DNA from 2 places in the Rhizobium sp. 10N427 genome. Region 2 is predicted to be linked to the other one. Evidence: predicted binding sites of a transcription regulator. Region 2 holds the regulator's gene; the other holds the start of a gene.
The links. The regulator PhoB, encoded in region 2, activates phosphate uptake and scavenging genes when phosphate is short. The targets are predictions, from matches to a motif close to TGTCATNNANCTGTCAT.
Positions count from the first base shown of each region.

Region 1: the regulator PhoB is predicted to act here: its motif matches at 3,147-3,163, upstream of AC1DIJ_RS06215 (BtaA family protein).

Region 1 covers NZ_JBFTID010000002.1:353,192-364,310, forward strand. Annotated here, with positions in the region: gene AC1DIJ_RS06200 (transglycosylase SLT domain-containing protein) at 87-1,040, shown strand; gene AC1DIJ_RS06205 (serine hydrolase domain-containing protein) at 1,066-2,445, opposite strand; gene AC1DIJ_RS06210 (hypothetical protein) at 2,520-2,987, opposite strand; gene AC1DIJ_RS06215 (BtaA family protein) at 3,211-4,455, shown strand; gene AC1DIJ_RS06220 (class I SAM-dependent methyltransferase) at 4,506-5,126, shown strand; gene AC1DIJ_RS06225 (glycoside hydrolase family 25 protein) at 5,251-6,045, shown strand; gene AC1DIJ_RS06230 (lytic murein transglycosylase) at 6,126-7,370, shown strand; gene metF (methylenetetrahydrofolate reductase [NAD(P)H]) at 7,890-8,795, opposite strand; gene AC1DIJ_RS06240 (ArsR/SmtB family transcription factor) at 8,799-9,815, opposite strand; gene ettA (energy-dependent translational throttle protein EttA) at 9,977-11,119, opposite strand, start outside.
Region 2 covers NZ_JBFTID010000004.1:23,624-34,742, reverse strand. Annotated here, with positions in the region: gene AC1DIJ_RS09910 (regulator) at 1-168, shown strand, start outside; gene AC1DIJ_RS09905 (hypothetical protein) at 178-603, opposite strand; gene ppk2 (polyphosphate kinase 2) at 613-1,494, opposite strand; gene phoR (phosphate regulon sensor histidine kinase PhoR) at 1,731-2,951, shown strand; gene AC1DIJ_RS09890 (substrate-binding domain-containing protein) at 3,150-4,184, shown strand; gene pstC (phosphate ABC transporter permease subunit PstC) at 4,345-5,826, shown strand; gene pstA (phosphate ABC transporter permease PstA) at 5,823-7,145, shown strand; gene pstB (phosphate ABC transporter ATP-binding protein PstB) at 7,161-7,976, shown strand; gene phoU (phosphate signaling complex protein PhoU) at 8,023-8,736, shown strand; gene phoB (phosphate regulon transcriptional regulator PhoB) at 8,769-9,452, shown strand; gene AC1DIJ_RS09860 (GcrA family cell cycle regulator) at 9,520-10,056, opposite strand; gene AC1DIJ_RS09855 (aspartate aminotransferase family protein) at 10,482-11,119, shown strand, end outside.

The sequences.
Region 1 (11,119 bases), on a different contig from region 2:
AATAGGTTAATGGGAAAAATCAGTGCTTAGCTTCTCAGTAACTTTTTAAACGCTGCCTGGGCGGCGCGATTCCCGAAAGTGACAGAATGGTAGCGAACGGATTTTCCGGCCTGAAACGCAGTCTGGTCGTTTCGACGATGCTCTGCGGGATCATGACCGGATGCTCGACCGTCGAGTACACCTCACAGGCTGAGTTGAGCGCGGTGCAGACCGTCGTTCCGACGCCGAAGCCGGGTGAAGACGCGATGATGATGGCCGCCGTTCCGGCTGCCGACGGCTCCGCTCCGCAGACCCCGATGGCATTCGCCTCCGCCAATCCACAGGCAACGCCTGCCCTTTCGGCGCAGGCAGCCGTCCTGCCGATGGCCGTTTCCCCTGCCGATGCAGCGTTCCAGCCCGTGGCCGGCGCCAGCGTTGCGACCGAAATTCCGCTGACGCCAGAGATGACCGCGATGCAGTCGGTGATCCCGACGCCGCGTCCGGCAACCCCGGCCTCGCCGTCGACGCAGCTTGCCTTCGCGGCAACGACGCCGCAGAACGGCGCGCTTGCAGCGCTCGCCGTTCAGGCCAGCGCGCCGCGCTCGATGTCGGACTTCTCCTTCGACGAATCGGCCCCGATGGATCCGCCGACGGCACCGCCAATGTTCAGCGACAACGATGCCGACGATGCGCCGACCGCAGAAAAGGGCTTCGTCAGCAAGCTGATCGCCAAATACGCCAAGCTCTACGAGATGCCGGAATCGCTGCTGCATCGCGTCGTTCACCGCGAAAGCCGCTATAATCCGCGCGCCTATAACAAGCGCGGCTATTTCGGCCTGATGCAGATCAAGTACAACACCGCGAAGTCTATGGGCTACGACGGCCAGCCGTCCGGTCTGCTCGATGCCGAGACCAACATCAAATATGCCGCGAAATATCTGCGCGGCGCCTGGCTCGTGTCCGACAACAAGGAAGACGATGCCGTTCGCCTCTATGCCCGCGGCTATTATTACGATGCCAAGCGCAAGGGCATGGACGACGTTGCCCAGGGCAACTACTGAGCCTCACCATCCGTGAACCGAATGGTCAGGGCGCCGACAGCGCCCCGACGATCTGCTTGACCAGCACCTGCGGCCTGTAACCGAGCCGGCTCGGCGTCAGCCCCATGCGGACAACGATGAGACCGGCGGATGGCACGATCGCCACGCTCTGCCCGTCATGCCCCTCCAGCCAGAACGTATCGCCCGGAAGCCCCGCAGCCGCGCTCAGATCGCCGCCTGGGGCCGCAAGCCAGGCCTGCGCCTGCGTATATTTCCCGCCCGACGACTGCGTCGGCGTCCGCATTGTCGCCACGAACCCTTCCGGCAACAGCCGCTGGCCGTTCCAGACGCCATCCTGGATCAAGAACTGCCCGAAGCGCGCCCAGTCGCGCGCCGTCGCGTAGAGATAGGAGCTTCCGGCGAAGGTGCCGCGCGCATCGACCTCCAGCACGGCGCTGGACATGCCGAGCGGCCCGAACAGCGCATCGCGCGGATAATCGAAAGCACTCTGCGGATCACCGAGCCTGTCCATCCAGATGCGGGACAGAAGCACCGCCGTGCCGCTCGAATAACGGAAGCGCTGGCCGGGCTTGTCTTGCAGCGCCGCATTTACCGGCAGGGTCACCATATCGGGGTCGAGATAGAGCATGCGCGTCACATCGGCGACGGCGCCGTAATCCTCGTTGAACGCCAGGCCGCTTTCCATGCCGAGCAGATCGGCAAGGGTAATCGCCGCCCGCCCATCGCCATGCCAGGCGGCAAACAGCTTGGCGTCGTCGAAATTGAGCTTGCCCGACAGCATCACCCGGCCGACTAGCGCCGCATTGACGGTCTTGGTCATCGACCAGCCGAGCAGCGGTGTGCGCGCATCAAATCCGTCGCCATAGCGCTCGGCGACGATCCGGCCATTGTGGACGACGACGATCGCTCGCATCTCCGGACCGGCCAGCGCCTCGTCGGCAAGCAGCGGCGCAAGCTTGCCGTTATTGGCGGCAGCGACCCGCTCGCCCTCGGGCCACAGATCGTCGCTCGGTGGCGGCGCAGCGAGATCCTCTTCGGGCGCGGCATTCATCGCAGCGCCGAAGTCGCCATCGGGAACGCTGGTGCAGCCAAAGGCGCCGCGATAGAGCGCATGGCCCGGCGCAAACAGGCCGAGGATGCGGGCCGATACTTTCCCCTCCTCGCGGTTGACGGAAACGCGGATCAACCGCAGCAGCGGATTTCCGGGCGCCTGAACGTCCTCGGCAAGAACGGTATCCGGATCACGCCCGGCCATGAACACATTCGAGCAGACGATCTTTGCCGCATAGCCGTCACCGACGCGTAGCAGTTCCGGCGGACGAACATAGAGCCACAGCGCCCCGCCGATGACCGCGACGATCACCAGCGCCAGAAGCACCTTCAGGATACGCAGAACTACTCGCATCTTTCTTCCTCCGCCGGTGGAGAGAAGCAGGAAACGCAATCACAAAAAAGGACTCAAATACAAAAGCCGACGCTTTATTTCGGTAGCAGCTGCTTCTTCTCGATTCTCTTCAGGACGGAGAGACAATTTGGATCGCGACGACATCCCTCGATGAGTGCCCTTTGCTCCGCGGTCAGTGTCACGTTGTTCTTGAATTTGATGGTGATCTTGTTCTGGCGTTCACCGTCGGCTGTCGCCGTATAACTGGGTTTGATGACCAGGCTCTTTGCGAATCCCGGCGGAGTCACGTTGACTTCGCTTTCCTGTTTCAGGACGGTCTGACGGGATCCTTTCACGTAGAACTCGACGGTGACGTCATCCACATACATCCCCAGCGTTCTGTCCTTCGCAATGAGGTCGGCTTTCATCGCGGCCAAGCTGCCGGTTGTGTCGAGTAAGGCATCCCGCAAGGTTATCTCGGTCTCAGGTGGAGGTGGCGTGAAGCTACCGCAGGATGTCAAAAACACACCGATTGTTCCAACGCATGCTATTTTTTTGCTCATCCAAGCCCCCTTCGACCGATCCCCCAACCACCTGAGAAGAGCAGAACACACGCTGAAAGCGAGTCCTTTTGTGCAATTCCCCCAAGATTAGCCAACACTCGGCCACGCGAGGCCGTTGTACCAAACGCAGCCGTCGAGCGGACGGCTGCCCACAGCCCGCGTCATCAAACTGTAGCAGCGCCGCGTTAAACGCCCTGAACGCTAAAAACGGTGATGGAATCAGATGACCGAATTTGCACCGGATGCCGGCTTCCGCAAGAACCGGAAACTCAAGGACGCACTCCTCCGCCACAAGGCATTCTCCAAGGAGGGCCTTTCCGAGCGGCTTTTTGGCTTGCTTTTCTCCGGCCTCGTCTATCCGCAGATCTGGGAAGATCCCGATCTCGACATGCAGGCTATGGAGCTGCAGCCGCACCACCGTATCGTCACCATCGGCTCAGGCGGCTGCAACATGCTCGCCTACCTTTCCAAGGCACCGGCCTCGATCGACGTCGTCGATCTGAACCCGCATCACATCGCGCTGAACCGCCTGAAGCTTGCCGCCTTCAAGCATCTGCCTGGTCATGCCGATCTCGTTCGCTTCCTCGCCATGCCGAACGAAGCATCGAACAGCCGCGCCTTCGACCACTACCTCTCTCCAGTTCTCGATGATGCGACGCGCAGCTACTGGAATGGCCGCAAGTTCGGCCGCCGCCGCGTCACCGTCTTCGATCGCAACATCTATGAGACGGGCCTGCTCGGCCGCTTCATCGGCGCCGCCCATCTGCTAGCCCGCCTGCACGGCGTCGATCTGAAGCAGATGACGAAAACGCAGTCGCTGGAAGAGCAGCGCGCCTTCTTCGATCAGCAGGTCGCTCCTCTCTTCGAAAAGCCCGTCGTGCGCTGGATCACCGGCCGCAAGAGCTCGCTGTTCGGCCTCGGCATCCCGCCGCAGCAATATGACGAGCTTGCAAGCCTCGCCGCCGATCATTCGATCGCGCCGGTTCTGCGCCACCGTCTCGAGAAGCTCGCCTGTCATTTCCCGATGCGCGACAACTATTTCGCCTGGCAGGCCTTCGCGCGCCGCTACGCCGCTGGCGACGAAGGTCCGCTACCGACCTATCTCAAGCCGGAGCATCATGAGGTGATCCGCGCCAATGTCGATCGGGTCACGGTTCATCATGCCAACTTCACCGAGCTGCTGGCTGGCGAGCCCGCCGCATCGCGCGACCGCTATATCCTGCTCGATGCGCAGGATTGGATGACCGACGAGCAGCTGAACGGCCTCTGGGCCGAGATCAGCCGCACCGCCCGCCCCGGCGCCCGCGTCATCTTCCGCACGGCTGCGGAGAAGAGCATCATCGAGGGACGCCTGTCGCCGGCGATCCGCGATCAGTGGGACTACTTCGAAGACAAGTCGCGCGATATGACGGCACTCGATCGCTCCGCGATCTACGGCGGCTTCCACATCTACGGGAAGAAGGCGTGACAGAGATCCGCACGCTTCCGGACGATCGCTCCGAGGCACATGCCGGCCTGATGGACGGCATGTACCGCTACCAGCGCCATATCTACGATCTGACGCGGAAATACTATCTGCTCGGCCGCGACAAGACGATCCGCGGCCTCGATGTACCCAAGGGTGGCACGCTGCTCGAAGTCGGCTGCGGCACAGGCCGCAACCTGGCGCTCGCCCACAAGCGCTTTCCGGATGCCCGGCTCTATGGCCTCGACATCTCGCAGGAGATGCTGATCTCCGCACGCAAGACTTTCGCGACGAAAGCCACGCTGCCCGACTTCCGCGTTGCCGACGCCACCGCCTTCACCCCGCGCGAGTTCGGCGCCGCCGGTTTCGATCGCATCTTGATCTCCTACGCCCTGTCGATGATCCCCGATTGGGAACGCGCCATCGACGCTGCGATCGCCGCACTCAACCCCGGCGGCCAGCTGCACATTGTCGATTTCGGCCAGCAGGAGGGTCTTCCCGGCTGGTTCAGAGCCCTGCTCCAGGGATGGCTGACAAAATTCCACGTCACGCCGCGCGCCAATCTGCGCGAGGTTCTGGAAGCCCAAGCCCATGAAAACGGTGCAGGATTGGCCTTTGAGACGATCGGCGGCGGCTATGCCTGGCAGGCTGTCATATCCGCCAGGCGCGCATAATTCGCTTGAAACTAACCGATTTTTTACGTTGATATGGTGAAAAGAGGATTATTCCTCGGCTGCATTCGTCTTCGAAGGTCATGCTGTGGGGCAAGTAGATCATTCGTTACATGACGGGATACCCATGCGCAGGCTGTTGTTTTGCGTTTTGCCGCTGGCACTTATGCTCGCCGGTTGCAGCTCCACGGGCTATGACTATCTCGAAACCGCTTCGATAAAGAAGAGCCGTTTCCAGGACACCGATCCGCAGGATTTCGGCGCCAAGACCCCGCATCAGAACGATATCCACGGCATCGATATCTCCAAGTGGCAGGGCGATATCGACTGGCAGACGGTGAAATCCTCCGGCGTGTCCTTCGCCTTCATCAAGGCGACCGAGGGCAAGGACCGCGTCGATCCGCGCTTCAGCGAATACTGGCAGCGCGCCCGCGCCGTCGGCATTCCGCATGCGCCCTATCACTTCTACTATTTCTGTTCCTCCGCAGACGAACAGGCCGACTGGTTCATCCAGAATGTGCCGAAGGAGGCGATGCGCCTGCCGCCGGTTCTCGATGTCGAATGGAACGGCGAATCCAAGACCTGCCGCCTTCGCCCGGATCCGGCAACAGTGCGCTCCGAGATGAAGCGGTTCATGGACCGGCTGGAAGCCTATTACGGCAAGCGGCCGATCATCTACACCTCCGTCGATTTCCATCGCGAGAATCTGCAGGGCTATTTCCAGGACTACCATTTCTGGGTCCGTTCCACCGCAAAACACCCCGAAGTCACCTATGCCGACCGCCGCTGGGCCTTCTGGCAATACACCTCGACGGGCGTCATTCCGGGCATCCAGGGGCCGACCGACATCAATGTGTTCGCAGGCAATCAGAAGAACTGGAACAATTGGGTCGCTGCGGTTTCCAAGGATAGAAATTCTTAGTAACGTCCACCGAACTTTCTTGCTTCCGTCACATTCATCTGTGAAAGCGGCGGACATATTTCGGATATAAGGACGAACCCATGCACCGCTCGCTCGCAAGCCGCTCTGCACTTGCTCTTCTGTTTGCCGTCACCTCAGCAACCACGGTATTTGCACAGCAGGCGGCAGCCCCTGCCCCGGCGGCTCCGGCCGCGCCGCAGGCGCCGGCTGTTGCCTGCGACGGCGATCTCGCGCAGTTCCTGGCAGGTGTCAAAGCCGATGCGATTGCCGCCGGTGCCACCGCCGAGGCTGCCGATCAGGCGCTTGCAGGCGCCGAGATCGACCCCAAGGTTCTGAGCCGCGACCGCGCACAGGGCGTCTTCAAGCAGACCTTCCTCGAATTCTCGCAGCGCACCGTCAGCCAGGCGCGCCTCGACATCGGCCGCCAGAAGATGAAGCAGTATGCCGACGTGTTCGCCAAGGCCGAGCAGGATTACGGCGTACCGGCCGGCGTCATCACCGCCTTCTGGGCGATGGAAACCGACTTCGGCGCCGTACAGGGCGATTTCAACACCCGCAACGCGCTGGTGACGCTCGCCCATGATTGCCGCCGCCCCGAACTTTTCCGTCCGCAGCTGATCGCGCTGATCGAGATGGTCCAGCACGGCGACCTCGACCCGGCCACCAACACCGGCGCATGGGCCGGCGAAATCGGCCAGGTTCAGATGCTGCCACGCGACATCATCGCCTATGGCATGGACGGCGATGGCGACGGCCACGTCCGCCTGAAGCAGAGCGGCCCCGACGCCATCCTGACCGCCGCCAAGTTCATCCAGCATCTCGGCTTCGAGCGCGGCCAGCCCTGGCTGCAGGAAGTCACCCTTCCCGATAACCTTCCGTGGGAAAAGTCGGGCCTCGGCGGCACGATGAAGGCGGGCGACTGGTTTGCTCTCGGCGTCAAGCCGCGTGACGGCAACACGAACTTCGGCGAGCTCGAAGGCGATCTCGTTTTGCCGCAGGGCCGCCTCGGACCGGCATTCATCGCCTATCCGAACTTCAAGATCTATCTCGAATGGAACAAGTCCTTCATCTACACGACGTCAGCAGCCTATTTCGGTACCCGCCTCTCCGGCGCCCAGCCCTACCAGAAGGGCACGCCGGAACAGGGCCTTGCCAACGACGAGATGAAGCAGTTGCAGACCAAGCTGCAGTCGCTCGGCCACAATGTCGGCGAGATCGACGGCATCCTCGGATCCGGCACCCGCGTTGCCATCCAGAAGGAACAGCAGCGCCTCGGCATGCCGGCCGACGGCTGGGCAACCCCGGGGCTTCTCGGCGCGCTCTGAGTCGCCAGGACCGGCCGTTCACAAGCAATCACATCGCGTCCGTCCTTCTGGCCGGGCGCGATTTTCGTTTTAGCTCAGGATTTCAGCAGCTTCCGGCGAAGCCTTGATATCGGCGCAGGCCTTAACGTCCAATCGCCGACTTTAACGCGCCGTTAAAATGTGTGAATAAAATTTCACCGCGCTTTTTCGAATGATTTCAATGCCGTGGTTACGTTGTATAGCAGTTATCTACTGGCTGTTGCTGCAATGCAACATTGATTTCGCTTTTCAGCCGACACATTTCGGACATAGTATCGGCTCGTTAACGCAAGGAGGCAGACATGGGTATCACACGATCCTTGAATGTCCTGTTGGTCAGTGCAGCGTTCGCGTTCGTCTTGTCTATGCTCTTCATCTGAGCAGCAAACGGACCCTATGACTGGAATACCGGACTCCTGAGTAACTAACAGTTCAGCCAATTGAAAAAGCGCATGTCCCGCCTGACATGCGCTTTTTTATTGCGTTCGAAGAGCTGCCTGATCAGGCGGCAGCGCCGGCTGCTGCTGCCTTCGTCTCACCTCGGCGCAGGCCGAGATTGGTGAGCACAGCCGAGACCAGCGGCGAACGGTTCATCGTATAGAGATGGAATTCGTGGAGCCCACGGGCCACCAGATCCTCGATCTGTTCGGCTGCGACATCCGCCGCCACCTTGGCGCGCTCTTCCGGCTTGTCGTCGAGACCGGCAAAGCGCTCGTCGAGGAACGACGGGATGACTGTGCCGCAAGCACCGGCAAAGCGCTTCAGCTGCGTCAGATTAAGGATCGGCATGATGCCCGGAACGATGGGCATAGAAACGCCCGCAGCCCGCACCTTCTCAAGGTAGCGTTCGAAATTGTCATTGTCGAAGAAGAACTGCGTCAGCGCACGGTTGGCGCCGTTATCGGCCTTGCGCTTCAGCATGTCGATATCGGCGGTGACATCCTTGCTCTCCGGGTGCTTCTCCGGATAGGCCGAGACGGAAATCTCGAAATCGCCGATTTCGCGCAAGCCGGCCACCAGCTCGGATGCATTGGCATAGCCGCCCGGATGCGGCTGGTACGGCGCACCGGCACCGCCGGGCGCGTCACCGCGCAGCGCCACGAAATGCTTCACGCCCGCCTTGCGGAAATTGTCGATCACCTGATGCGTTTCTTCCTTCGTCGCTCCGACGCAGGTGAGATGCGAAGCGGTCGCAAGCGGCGTCTCGTTCAGAAACCGCGTGACGGCCGTCAGCGTCGGTGCCTTGGTCGTGCCGCCCGCACCATAGGTGACGGAAACGAAATCCGGATTCCAGTCCTGCAGCTCGCTGACGGCCTTCCAAAGCTGACCTTCCATCTCTTCCGACTTGGGTGGGAAGAATTCGAAGGAAATGCCGATATCGCGGCGGCCACTAGTGTTCAAAGTCATAAATCAAACCTCCGCTGCCAATATTGTTCCGGCGCCTTCGGATGCCATCAGGCGCCGCGGGTCGCGGGCGAGCCAGATGGTGACCGTGAGGCCCTGCTCGCCGGCCTGACCCGGATGAAGATCGACGGCCTGCTCGACATCGAGCCCCGCCTTGCGCAGCCAGTCGGACATCGACTGGTGCGAGAAACCGAGACGAACATGGGCATGCTCGTCCCTGAGATATTCGAGCCCGTGCGGGGCCAGATCGATGACCAGCAGCCGCCCGCCGGGCGCCAGCATGCGCGCCGCCTCATTGATAGCGATCTCGGGCTGATCGAAGAAATGCAGCACCTGATGGATGGTCACCAGGTCGAAATCCTGCCCGTCGAACGGCAGGTTCAGGATATCGGCATGGCGCACCGACGCCTTGTTGATCCCTGACTTGTCGAGATTGGAGCGCGCCACGCTCAGCATGTCGCGGCTGGCATCGACGCCGATTGCCCGGCGGTAGAGCCCTGATAACAGCTGCAGGATGCGGCCGGTCCCGGTGCCGAGATCAAGAAGCGAATAGACCGGCTGGCTGCCGAGAAGCTTGATGACGGCCGCATCGACCTCTTCGTCGGCGGCATGCAGGCGGCGCAGCTCGTCCCACTCAGCCGCATTGCGGCTGAAATAGGCCTGTGCCCGCTCGGCGCGCTGGCGCTTGACCGAAGACAGGCGCTCGCCGTCGCGCTGGACGACCGGGTCGTTCTCCGAGGAATGCTGCAGGAGCACGCGCACCAGCGCCGCCGCCTTGCCCTCCTGCTTCAGCCGGAAATAGGCCCAGGCGCCTTCCTGGTAGCGATCGATGAGATCGGCCTCACCAAGCAGCTTCAGGTGACGGGAAATGCGGGGTTGGGACTGGCCGAGAATTTCGGTAAGATCGGTAACGGTCAGATCGCCTGCCGCCAGGAGCGCCAGCAATCGCAGACGGGTCGGCTCGCCGGCCGCCTTCAAGACGTCCACGATCGCATCCAATCCAAGCTTTACCGGTTCAGCCATATTCTGCCCAATCAAGATATAAAGATATCTTTATGTGATTTGCGTAGCGGTAGCAAGCTTCAATTCAGATAATCGCGAAATTCATTGGCCAGATCACGACGCCGCAGACATGCAAAAGCCCCGGCCATGACCGGGGCTTTCCAAAGGCATAAAAGCAGATATCAGCGCGTCAGGCGCTTGTAGGCCTGGCTGCCCGGGTTGAGGGCGTCGGGGCCGAGGCGGCGGACCTTGTCCTGCTCGTAGTCTTCGAAGTTGCCTTCGAACCATTCGACATGGCCGTCACCTTCGAAGGCAAGGATATGCGTCGCCAGACGGTCGAGGAACATGCGATCGTGGCTGATGATGATGGCGCAGCCGGCGAAGTTTTCGAGCGCCGTTTCCAGCGCACCCAGCGTTTCCGTATCAAGGTCGTTGGTCGGTTCGTCGAGCAGCAACACGTTGCCGCCGGCCTTCAGCATCTTGGCAAGGTGAACGCGGTTGCGCTGACCACCCGAGAGATTGCCGACCTTCTGCTGCTGATCTCCGCCCTTGAAGTTGAAGGCGCCGCAATAGGCTCTGGAGTTCATGTCGAACTTGCCGAGCTTGATGACTTCGGCACCGCCGGAGATTTCTTCCCAGACCGTCTTGTTGCCATCCAGCGCATCGCGGCTCTGGTCGACATAGCCGAGATGCACGGTGTCGCCGATGCGCACCGAACCGGCATCCGGCTTTTCCTGGCCGGTGATCATCTTGAACAGCGTCGTCTTGCCGGCGCCGTTCGGACCGATGATGCCGACGATGCCGCCCGGCGGCAGCTTGATCGACAGGTCGTTGATCAGCGTGCGGCCTTCGAAGCCCTTGGTGATGCCTTCCATCTCGATAACGACATTGCCGAGACGCTCGGAGACCGGGATAATGATCTGCGCATCGCCGGGACGGATGCCTTCTGCGGCATCGACCAGCTGTTCGTAGGCCTTGATACGGGCCTTCGACTTCGCCTGGCGGGCCTTCGGGCTGGAAGCGATCCATTCCTGTTCGCGCGACAGCGCCTTCTGGCGGCCGGCTTCTTCGCGGTTTTCCTGCAGCATGCGCTTGGCCTTGGCCGTCAGGTAGGCAGAGTAGTTGCCTTCGTACGGAATACCGCGGCCGCGGTCGAGCTCGAGGATCCAGCCCGTGACGTTGTCGAGGAAGTAGCGGTCGTGGGTGATCATCATCACGGCGCCCGGATAATCGCGCAGGTGCTTTTCGAGCCACGCGATGGTTTCGGCGTCGAGATGGTTGGTCGGTTCGTCGAGCAGCAGCAGGTCCGGCTGCGACAGGAGCAG
Region 2 (11,119 bases):
CGTCACCGTTTCAGTGTCACGCGGGAAAAGTCGGATGCGCTGCTGCAGGTCAGGTTCGACCGTTCTCTGGCGCCGAGCTCTGATGGCAAGCTGCTGATCAACAGCGATGTCGATGGCAGGGCTCGCGGGATCAATCTCTACGCGGTGCGTATCCTGCCCGGGCAATAAGCGGCTCGATCAGCTGCCGGCGGGTGCCTGGCTGAGCAGGATCGAGAGGTCCTGCGGCGTATCCTCGACGATGCCGTCGAAGCCGCAGCTTTCACGAACGATCTGCGCCGGTGCATCGTTGGAAAGCCGCAGGCCGACGATCACGTTGGTATAGCCGTCCCAGATCTGCGGCGCCGGCTTGTATTTCCGTTCCCAGCGCGCCTCGATGATTTGGCGCTCGACGCTCTTGCCGGTGAGCACCTGCTCAATCTCAAGACGGAAGAGCGCGTCCTTCTGCTCTGGGCGGCTCTGGTAGCCGACGACTTTCGCCCTGACGATCGTATCTGAGCGATAGAGCACGCTGTAATCGACATCCTGCAGCAGCACGCAGGCATGTGCCTGTGCGGCGAGTCCAAGTACCGTCAAGAATCCGCCGATTGCCGCTGCAGTCTGCATTAATCCATCCTATTTCAGAAAGCCGGGACCCGAGCCGATGATCTTCTCGTCGAGTTCGCCGAGCGCGCTCTTGTCCTTGCCGTCGTAGTCCATCGTCTTCAGCATGTGGCGAAGCAGGTTGATCCGTGCTCTCCGCTTGTCGTTGGCGCGGATGACGGTCCAAGGCGCGAATTCGGTATGCGTCGCTTTCAGCATCCGGTCGCGCTTGTCGCTGTAGTCGCCCCATTTCGTCAGTGCCGCGATATCCATGGACGATAGCTTCCAAACCTTGAGTGGGTCGTGTCTGCGGTCATGAAAGCGCTTGAGCTGCATTTCGCGGCCGATATCCAGATAGAATTTGAAGAAATGAATGCCTTCGTGGGCAATCACCTTCTCAAGCTGCGGCGCCTGTTCCAGGAAATCCTCGTACTGCTTTGGTGTGCAGAACCCCATGACCGGTTCGACCCCGGCGCGGTTATACCAGGAGCGGTCGAAGAGCACGAATTCGCCCGCGGTGGGGAACTGGCTGATATAGCGCTGGAAATACCATTGTCCGGCTTCGCGTTCGGTCGGCTTCGCCAGCGCGACGACGCGGGCGAGGCGTGGGTTCATGCGGGCAGACGATGCGGAAATCGCGCCCCCCTTGCCGGCGGCATCCCGGCCCTCGAACAGCGCCATCACCCGCTTGCCGGTCGCCTGCAGCCAGAACTGCACCTTGACCAGTTCGATTTGCAGCTTCTCGAGGTCTTCGAGATAGTCTTCTTCATTCAGCTTCTTCTTGTAGGGAAAGTCGCCGGATTCGAGCGCGTTGTCGCTGATCCAATCGGGCAGGACCGGATCATCAACATCGAAGACACGCTTCTTGCCCCTGATCTCCAGTTCGACTGCGCGGCTTTCGACATCCTCGCCCATGATTTCCTCCAGCAACGTCGGCTTTCGAGCAGGCGATCATATTTCGTGTGAAAAATCAAATCTCTCGGGGAATTCAGAAAAAGCTGTGTGTTTCCACGGCTTGTTTCGTGGCTGGTGGCCGCAGCCGAAAACTTCTGTCATGAATCAGCGCTATTAGGCAAAGTTTGAAGCGATAAACAGGACCCGATGCGGGCGAGGGGCACGTGGAAGAGGAAACGCCATGGACATCGGGGCTGATGGCCCGCATCAGGCAGGAGCGGCCAGTGCTTCTGGCCGTACTTGTCATCGGAATGGTGGCGCTGGCGGCAGACATGAACAAATGGGGCGTCGTGGCCCTTGTTGCCCTCATGCTGCTTGTCGTCATCATGAATGCCGAGCCTGCCGTGCAGGCAAAGCTCGCCGAGCTGCCCGTTCCTGAACCGGAAGCGCCGAAAAGCCGTCTGCCGGAGGTTTCGGCAACGCTTGCCGGACTGGATATTCCCGTCATGGTGCTCTCGGGCGATGCCTCGGTTCTCTTCCAGAACCGGGCGGCTGAGAAGGCCTTCGGCGAAATGATCATCGGCGCTCATATTTCTGCCCGTCTCCGGTCGCCCGGTATTCTCGACATGGTGCGCGAAACCATCGTCACCAACGCGCCGAACCAGATCGAGCACTCTGAGAGGCTTCCCTCCGAGCGGGTCTATATCGTCCGCAGCGCGCCGATCGATCTTGGCGGTGGCGAAAATGCCGAGCATTTCTTCATCCTGTCCTTCCGCGATATTTCCGAGGTGAGGCGCATCGACCGCATGCGCTCGGACTTCGTGGCCAATGCGAGCCATGAGCTTCGCACGCCGCTCGCCTCCCTGCGCGGCTTCATCGAGACCATTCAGGGCCCCGCGAAGAACGACGCGAAGGCGCAGGAGCGCTTCCTCGGCATCATGTTCGACCAGACGACGCGCATGAGCCGGCTGGTCGATGATCTGCTGTCTCTGTCGCGCCTCGAGCTGAAGTCGCATATCGCGCCGGATGAAAAGGTCGATCTCGTTCCGTTGCTCGGTCATGTCAGGGATTCGCTCGCCCCTCTGGCGAAGGATGTCGGCGTCGAGATCAACCTTCATCTGCCGGAAGGCCAGGCGGAGGTGCTCGGAGATCGCGACGAACTGGTACAAGTTTTCGAAAATCTGATCGAAAACGCCTGCAAATATGGCCAGGAAGGCAAGGCTGTCGATGTGACGGTCAAGAACGGGTCCGGACAGCCGGTTGAAGTTACCGTCGCCGACAAGGGGCCGGGCATTCCGGCAGAGCATGTTCCGCGCCTGACCGAGCGCTTTTACCGCGTCAGCATCGAGGACAGCCGGTCGAAAAAGGGCACCGGCCTGGGGCTTGCGATCGTCAAGCACATCCTCACGCGCCATCGTGCACGGCTGATCGTCAAGTCCGAGGTTGGTAAGGGAACGGCCTTTACGGTGCGGTTTTGACATAAAGCCGCAACACATCCATAACATCCAAAATTTTTATTATTTCATTTCAATAATTTAACCTGTCACAAATGTTTCACCAAAGTGACATAAAAGCTCTGTGCATCAGGGGCTAAAGAGTGGCTGCCGATGAAAAAAGGCAATGCGAGGGCCCTGGGGGGCCTGCCCACACAAAGCCCAATGCCGGGAGATTTTTTGATGAACACGCTTAAACTTACCGTTGCCGCTCTTGCCGCAACCGTTGCTTTTGCAGGCGCTGCAGCCGCTCGCGACCAGATCCAGGTTGCCGGCTCGTCCACCGTTCTGCCTTACGCTAAGATCGTCGCTGAATCCTTCGGCGAAACCTTCACCAACTTCAAGACGCCGGTCGTTGAATCCGGCGGCACGGGCGCTGGCCTCAAGGAATTCTGCAAGGGCGTTGGCGAAGACACCATCGACGTTGCAAACGCTTCGCGTCCGATCAACAAGAACGAACTGGAAGCCTGCAAGACCGCTGGCGTCACCGACATCCAGGAAGTGAAGATCGGTTATGACGGTATCGTCTTCGCAACCGACTCGTCCAACCCTGACGTCGCCTACGTTCCTGAGGACCTCTACAAGGCTCTCGCTGCGCAGGTCGTCGTTGACGGCAAGCTCGTTGCCAACCCTTACAAGAAGTGGTCGGAAGTCAATCCGAAGCTCCCGGCTGTTGATATCGCTGCCTACATCCCGGGCGAAAAGCACGGCACCCGCGAAGTCTTCGAACTGAACGTTTTGGCCGCCGGCTGCAAGGCTTCGGGCGCACTCGACGTCATCGCCAAGGAAATCACCGATAAGGCCGCTCAGCAGAAGGCTTGCGTCGCGGTCCGTAAGGACGGCGCTGCAGTCGATATCGACGGCGACTATCCGGAAACGCTGGCACGCATCGCTGCCAACAAGACCGGCGTTGGTGTATTCGGCCTCTCCTTCTACGAAAACAACGCTGACAAGCTCAAGGTTGCTTCGATGAGCGGTATCGTTCCGTCGACCGAGACCATCGCTGACGGCACCTACCCGGTTTCCCGCCCGCTGTTCTTCTACGTCAAGAAGGCACATCTCGGCGCCGTTCCCGGCCTGAAGGAATACGTCAACTTCTTCGTATCCGACCAGATGATCGGCCCTGACAGCCCGCTCGTCGAATACGGCCTCGTGGCTGCTCCGGACGCCGAGCGCGAAGAGATCCGCAAGGCCGTAGAAGCCGAAAAGACGATGTAATCAATAAGCTGGCGCGGTGCCTTGGGGGGTGCCGCGCCGGTTTTCGACTGAGGTACCCTTGCCCGGTCAGGCGCAAGGTTTCGAGTTTCTCCATGATTGGGAAGTCGGCGGCGATATCGCAGCCTGTGCTTTTGGGGCCGAGCGCCTGGGGACGTAAAGAATGAGCACATCCATTATACTCTTGTGTCTCGTGGTGCTTGGCGCGCTGGCCTATGTGGCCGCCCGCAGCCGGGCCACGGCACTTGCCGGGGGCAAGTCTTCCGTGCTGCATTCGCGGCCGGGTTATTACGGCGCTTATGCCGCCATTTGGGCCATCCTTCCGGCCCTGATCGTTCTCTGTGTCTGGCTCGCCGCCAGCCCAGGCATCATCGAATCCACCGTCCGCAAATCCTTTCCCGACGATGTGAAGGCGAAGACCACTGCCGAGCAGGATCTGAGCTACAGCATGGTCGCGACCGTCGGCCGCGGCCTGAACCTGCTCACATCCGAAGAAGTCACGGCAGTCGGTTCCGACACCAAGGCAGTTCAGGCAAAGCTCAACGAGAAGGGCGTCCCGCTCGCCGGTGAGCCGCAGCCCTACATGCTCGATGCCGCCAAGCTGCTGAATGCCGAAAGCGCTTCCAGCCGTCTGATCATGAGCGCGATCGTCCTCGTACTTGCTGTCGGCGGCGCGCTTTACGCCCTGCGCGGCGTCAAGCCACGCTTCAGGGCCCGCAACCGCGTCGAGCGCGTCATGCTCTGGGGTCTGTTGCTGTCTTCGTCGATCGCCATTCTGACGACCATCGGCATCGTTCTGTCGATGCTGTCGGAAGCCATTCGCTTCTTCGCCAGCGTTCCCGCCGCAGACTTCTTCTTCGGCACCGTCTGGGATCCGCGCTTCGCGGGTGCCGGCAGCTCGTCCTTCGGTCAGTTCGGCCTGATCCCGCTGTTGCTCGGCACGCTCTATATCGGCGCCGTCGCCATGCTGGTCGCCGTACCGGTCGGCCTCTTCGCTGCCATCTACATGGCCGAATACGCTTCGCCGAAAATTCGTTCGCTTGCCAAGCCGCTGCTCGAAGTTCTGGCCGGTATCCCGACCATCGTCTACGGCTTCTTCGCGCTCGTCACCGTCGGCCCGTTCCTGCGCGATCTGTCGTCGCAGGTCAGCGGTCTCCTGACCGGCGACTACACGAACTTCATCCAGGCGCAGAGCGTTCTGACCGCCGGTATCGTCATGGGCATCATGCTGATCCCCTACGTGTCCTCGCTGTCCGACGATATCATCACCGCCGTGCCGCGTGCGCTGCGTGACGGTTCGCTTGGCCTCGGCGCAACGCGCTCCGAAACCATCAAGAAGGTCGTGCTTCCCGCCGCTCTTCCGGGTATCGTCGGTGCGCTGCTGATGACCGCATCGCGCGCCATCGGCGAAACGATGATCGTCGTGCTTGCGGCCGGTGTTGCCGCCCGTATCCAGATCAATCCCTTCGAGCCGATGACGACGGTGACGGTCAAGATCGTCAATCAGCTGACGGGTGACCTCGAGTTCACCTCGCCGCAGACGCTAGTCGCCTTCGCGCTCGGCATTACGCTCTTCTTCATCACGCTTTGCCTCAATATCTACGCGCTCTACATCGTGCGCAAATACCGGGAGCAGTACGAATGACGAATATTGTTTCTCCCGTTGCAGGCATCACTGTCTCCAAGGCTCCGGCACGCCGCGACATCGGCATCAAGCGCCGCTATGCCGCAGAACGCCGCTTCCAGGCCTATGGCATCGCTGCCATATCTTTTGGCCTGATCTTCCTGGCGATCCTGCTCTCGACGGTCATCCGCCAGGGCTATACCGCCTTCCAGCAGACGGCGATCACGCTTCCGGTGGAATTCACCGAAAAGACGATCGACCCGAGCAACAAGCGTGCGACCGATCCGTCGGTCCTCGTCTCCGCCAACTACGGCGCTCTGCTGCGTGACGCCATCGTCAAGCAGCTGAATGTCAACGCCTCGAGCCGTCCTGACGTCCGCGATGCTTCGGCCATGCTCTCCAAGGGCGCTCCTATCCAGCTGCGCGATATGGTCGTCTCCGACCCGTCGATCATCGGCAAGACGGTCAATGTCACGGTGCTTGCCGACGCCAATATCGATAGCGCCAGCAAGGGCCAGATCGATCTCTCTGTCGATGAGAAGAACCGCAAGGTGAACGACAAGCAGGTCGGCTGGATGAACGAGCTGAAGGCAAGCGGTGCTCTCTTCAAGCAGTTCAACACAGGCCTCTTCGTCAATGGCAATTCCAGCCGTCCGGAAGCAGCAGGTCTGGGCGTTGCGCTCATCGGCTCGCTCTACCTGATGCTGATCGTTCTGGTTCTTGCTCTGCCGATCGGTGTCGCCGCCTCGATCTATCTCGAGGAGTTTGCGCCGAAGAACAAGCTGACCGATCTGATCGAGGTCAACATCAACAACCTCGCTGCCGTTCCGTCGATCGTTTACGGTCTGCTCGGCCTCTCCGTCTTCATCAACTTCATGGGTCTGCCGCGTTCCGCGTCGCTGGTCGGTGGCCTGGTGCTGACGCTGATGACCCTGCCGACCATCATTATCGCCACGCGTGCTGCGTTGCGTGCCGTACCGCCGTCGATCCGCTCGGCCGCTCTCGGTCTCGGCGCATCGAAGATGCAGATGGTGTTCCACCACGTTCTGCCGCTTGCCATGCCGGGCATCCTGACCGGTACCATCATCGGCCTTGCGCATGCGCTCGGCGAAACCGCGCCGCTTCTGCTGATCGGCATGGTCGCCTTCGTTGCCAATGCGCCGACCACGCCGCTCGATCCGTCCACGGCACTTCCGGTCCAGGTCTATATGTGGGCCAACGAAGCCGAACGCGCCTTCGTGGAGCGTACCTCGGGTGCCATCATCGTCCTGCTCCTGTTCCTGATTGTCATGAACATCGGAGCCATCCTCTTGCGCCGTCGCTTTGAGCGCCGCTGGTAAACGGAGTAGAAACCCATGAACATGTTGACAGAAGCAGCAGTTGAGAAGGCTCTGGACCAGAAGATGAACAGCATCCCTTACAAGATGATCGGCCAGGACGTTTCCGTCTATTACGGCGAAAAGCGCGCTCTCTTCGACGTCAAGCTGAACATCCGCGAAAACACCGTGACTGCGCTCATCGGCCCGTCCGGCTGCGGCAAGTCCACTTTCCTGCGCAGCCTGAACCGCATGAACGATACGATCGACAATTGCCGCGTCACCGGCAAGATCACGCTCGATGGCGATGATATCTACGATCCGGATATCGACGTCGTCGAACTTCGCGCCCGCGTCGGCATGGTGTTCCAGAAGCCGAACCCGTTCCCGAAGACGATCTATGAAAACGTCGCCTACGGCCCGCGCATTCACGGTCTCGCCAAGTCGAAGGCCGACATGGACCAGATCGTCGAGACCAGCCTGCAGCGCGCCGGCCTCTGGAACGAGGTCAAGGACCGCGTGCATGAATCCGGCACCGGCCTGTCCGGCGGCCAGCAGCAGCGCCTCTGCATCGCCCGCGCCGTCGCCGTCAGCCCTGAAGTCATCCTCATGGACGAACCCTGCTCGGCGCTCGACCCGATCGCCACCGCAAAGGTCGAGGAGCTGATCCACGAGCTGCGCGAAAGCTACACGATCGTCATCGTGACGCACTCCATGCAGCAGGCGGCCCGCGTCTCGCAGCGCACCGCCATGTTCCACCTCGGCAACCTCGTCGAGGAGAACGACACCGACAAGATGTTCACCAATCCGGACGATCCGCGCACCCAGGACTACATCATGGGCCGCTTCGGCTGATCTTTGGCGTCACGACTTCCGATAGAGACACTCAAGGACATTTCCCATGGCATCGACACATATCTTTTCTGCATATGACGAAGATCTGAAGTTCCTGACCCGCCGCATCTCCGAAATGGGCGGTCTGGCGGAACAGATGGTCTCCGACGCTGTGCGCGCGCTGGTCAACGGCGATGGCGCACTGGCGCAGAAGGTCATCTCCGACGACGTGATCCTCGATCACGCCGAGCGCGAGATCAACGACAAGGCGATCGTCACCATCGCCCGCCGCCAGCCAATGGCGTCGGACCTGCGCGAGATCATGGGTTCGATCCGCATCGCTGCCGACCTCGAGCGCGTCGGCGATCTCGGCAAGAACACCGCCAAGCGCGTCATCGCCGTGCAGAGCACCGGCGTTCCGCGCAAGCTTGGCCGCGGCCTGGAGCATCTCTCCGAACTGGCGCTCGTCCAGCTCAAGGAAGTGCTCGACGTCTACACGACGCGCGCTGCCGATAAGGCGAAGTCGATCCGCGAGCGCGACGAGGAAATCGACGCGATGTACACCTCGCTGTTCCGCGAGCTTCTGACCTACATGATGGAAGATCCGCGCAACATCACCAGCTGCACACACCTTCTGTTCTGTGCCAAGAACATCGAGCGCATCGGCGACCACGCCACCAACATCGCAGAAACCATCTACTACATGGCGACCGGCGCCCAGCCGGAGGGCGAGCGTCCGAAGGACGACACCGCCAACACCGTCGGCGCGGTCACGGAATAATATCCGGACCGGGCCTCAGGAGACAGAACAGAATGATCCCGAGAGTTGCAGTCGTTGAAGACGAAGAAGCACTGAGCGTGCTTCTTCGTTACAATCTCGAAGCCGAAGGTTTCGAGGTCGACACCATCCTGCGCGGCGATGAGGCGGAAATCCGCCTTCAGGAGCGGACGCCGGACCTTCTTATCCTTGATTGGATGCTGCCTGGCGTATCAGGCATCGAGCTTTGCCGCCGGCTGCGCATGCGCCCGGAGACCGAGCGCCTGCCGATCATCATGCTGACGGCGCGCGGCGAGGAAAGCGAACGCGTTCGTGGCCTCTCGACCGGTGCCGACGACTATGTCGTCAAGCCGTTCTCGACGCCCGAGCTCGTCGCACGCGTCAAGGCGATGCTGCGCCGCGCCAAGCCCGAGGTTTTGTCGACCGTGCTGAAATGCGGCGATATCGAACTCGACCGCGAGACGCACCGCGTTCATCGCAAGACCCGCGAAGTCCGTCTCGGACCGACCGAATTTCGCCTGCTGGAATTCCTGATGGCCTCTCCCGGCCGCGTCTTCTCGCGCTCGCAGCTTCTGGACGGCGTCTGGGGTCACGACATCTATGTCGACGAGCGCACCGTCGATGTCCATGTCGGCCGTCTGCGCAAGGCGCTGAACTTCTCCAACATGCAGGATGTCATCCGCACCGTTCGCGGCGCTGGATATTCGATGGAAGCTTGAAGCTTTCGGAATTGAGACCACAAAAAAACGGGCCGCGAGGCCCGTTTTTCGTTTGTGCTTACCCGGCTCAGTTTGCCCGGGCTGCTGCCCTGCGGCGCTCGTTGACCGGCTGGTAGGCCAGGCGCTGGTGGTAGGTGCAGTAAGGCGAAGAATCCGGGCTTTCGCAGCCGCAGAAGTGGAAATCGTCCTTCAAGGGATCGCCGACCGGCCACTTGCAGGTGCGCTCGGTGAGCTCCGTCAGGCCGAGACGGCGGGAAATCGGGACGATCACGTTCTTGGCGGGACGGTATTCCATCTCCTCCATGACGTCGATCTCGATCTCTTCCTTCAGCATCGTCGCGCCCTGCTGGCGGGTGACCGTACGGGTCGTCGCCAGACGCGATGCGTAGGTTGGGGCGCGGGGTGCTGCCGCCGTACGCTTGGGAGCGCGCGCAGCCGTGGCGTTGCCGCCGGCCTTCGCACGGCCCGGCAGCGCCAGACGGTGAACCTTGCCGATAACGGCGTTACGGCTGACGCCGCCAAGCTGGGCAGCGATCTGGCTCGCGCTCAGCCCTTCGGACCACAGTTTCTTGAGTTTCTCGACCCGCTCGTCTGTCCAGTTCATGCCCTGTGTCTCCGCCGTTTAAGCGTTGCGAAGGCAGAATCCCTCACTGTTTGCCCCGGACGAATCCGGCACAAGAAACGCTTGACTAATTTTGGTGACTAGTTCCGCCGCATGCAGTCTAGTAATTGAGTTTTAACCTAGTGTGAGGCTGACTCCGTGACAAGAGTCGCAGGAATCCGGATGAATCGAATTCGGGGTTTTCCCCAACTTGCTTCCCCTGAGAGTCATTTCTGCAACATTAGCTGTTGATAAAACGCGACATTGCTTGAGCGTCTCTCAGAAGCCACGAAAGCCGCAGTTTTGTTGACATTGCAGTGCGAAAAGTAAATAGTGCCAGTCGCCGCCGAAAGGCGGCATTTTTAATTTTTCGGACCTGGTTTTTAGCCGGAGTCCGGTTGCCCGTAACGCTGACAGGAGACCGCGCCATGGCTGAAGCCGCGCCGCTATATGATACCTATTCTCGTGCCCCATTGCGGTTCGAGCGAGGTGAGGGCGTGTGGCTGATTACCGAAAGCGGCGAACGATATCTGGATTTCGGTGCCGGCGTTGCCGTGACCTCGGTCGGCCACAGCAATCCGCATGTCGTGGATACCCTGAAGGCGCAGGCCGACAAGGTCTGGCACCTGTCCAACATCTATGAAATCCCCGGGCAGGAAAAGCTCGCCAGGCGGCTGACGGAGGCGACTTTCGCCGACAAGGTGTTCTTCACCAATTCCGGCGCGGAAGCCCTGGAATGCGCGATCAAGACCGCACGCCGCTATCAGTATTCGAAGGGCCATCCCGAGCGTTTCCATATCATCACCTTCGAAGGCGCCTTCCACGGCCGTACGCTGGCGACGATCGCTGCCGGCGGGCAAGAGAAGTATCTCGAAGGTTTCGGCCCCAAGGCCCCTGGCTTCGACCAGGTGCCCTTTGGCGATATCGACGCTGTGCGCGCCGCAATCACCGATGCGACCGCAGGTATTCTGATCGAGCCGGTTCAGGGCGAGGGTGGCATTCGCCCGGTGACCACAGAGTTCATGAAGGCGCTGCGCGCGCTCTGCGACGAGAAGGGCCTGCTGCT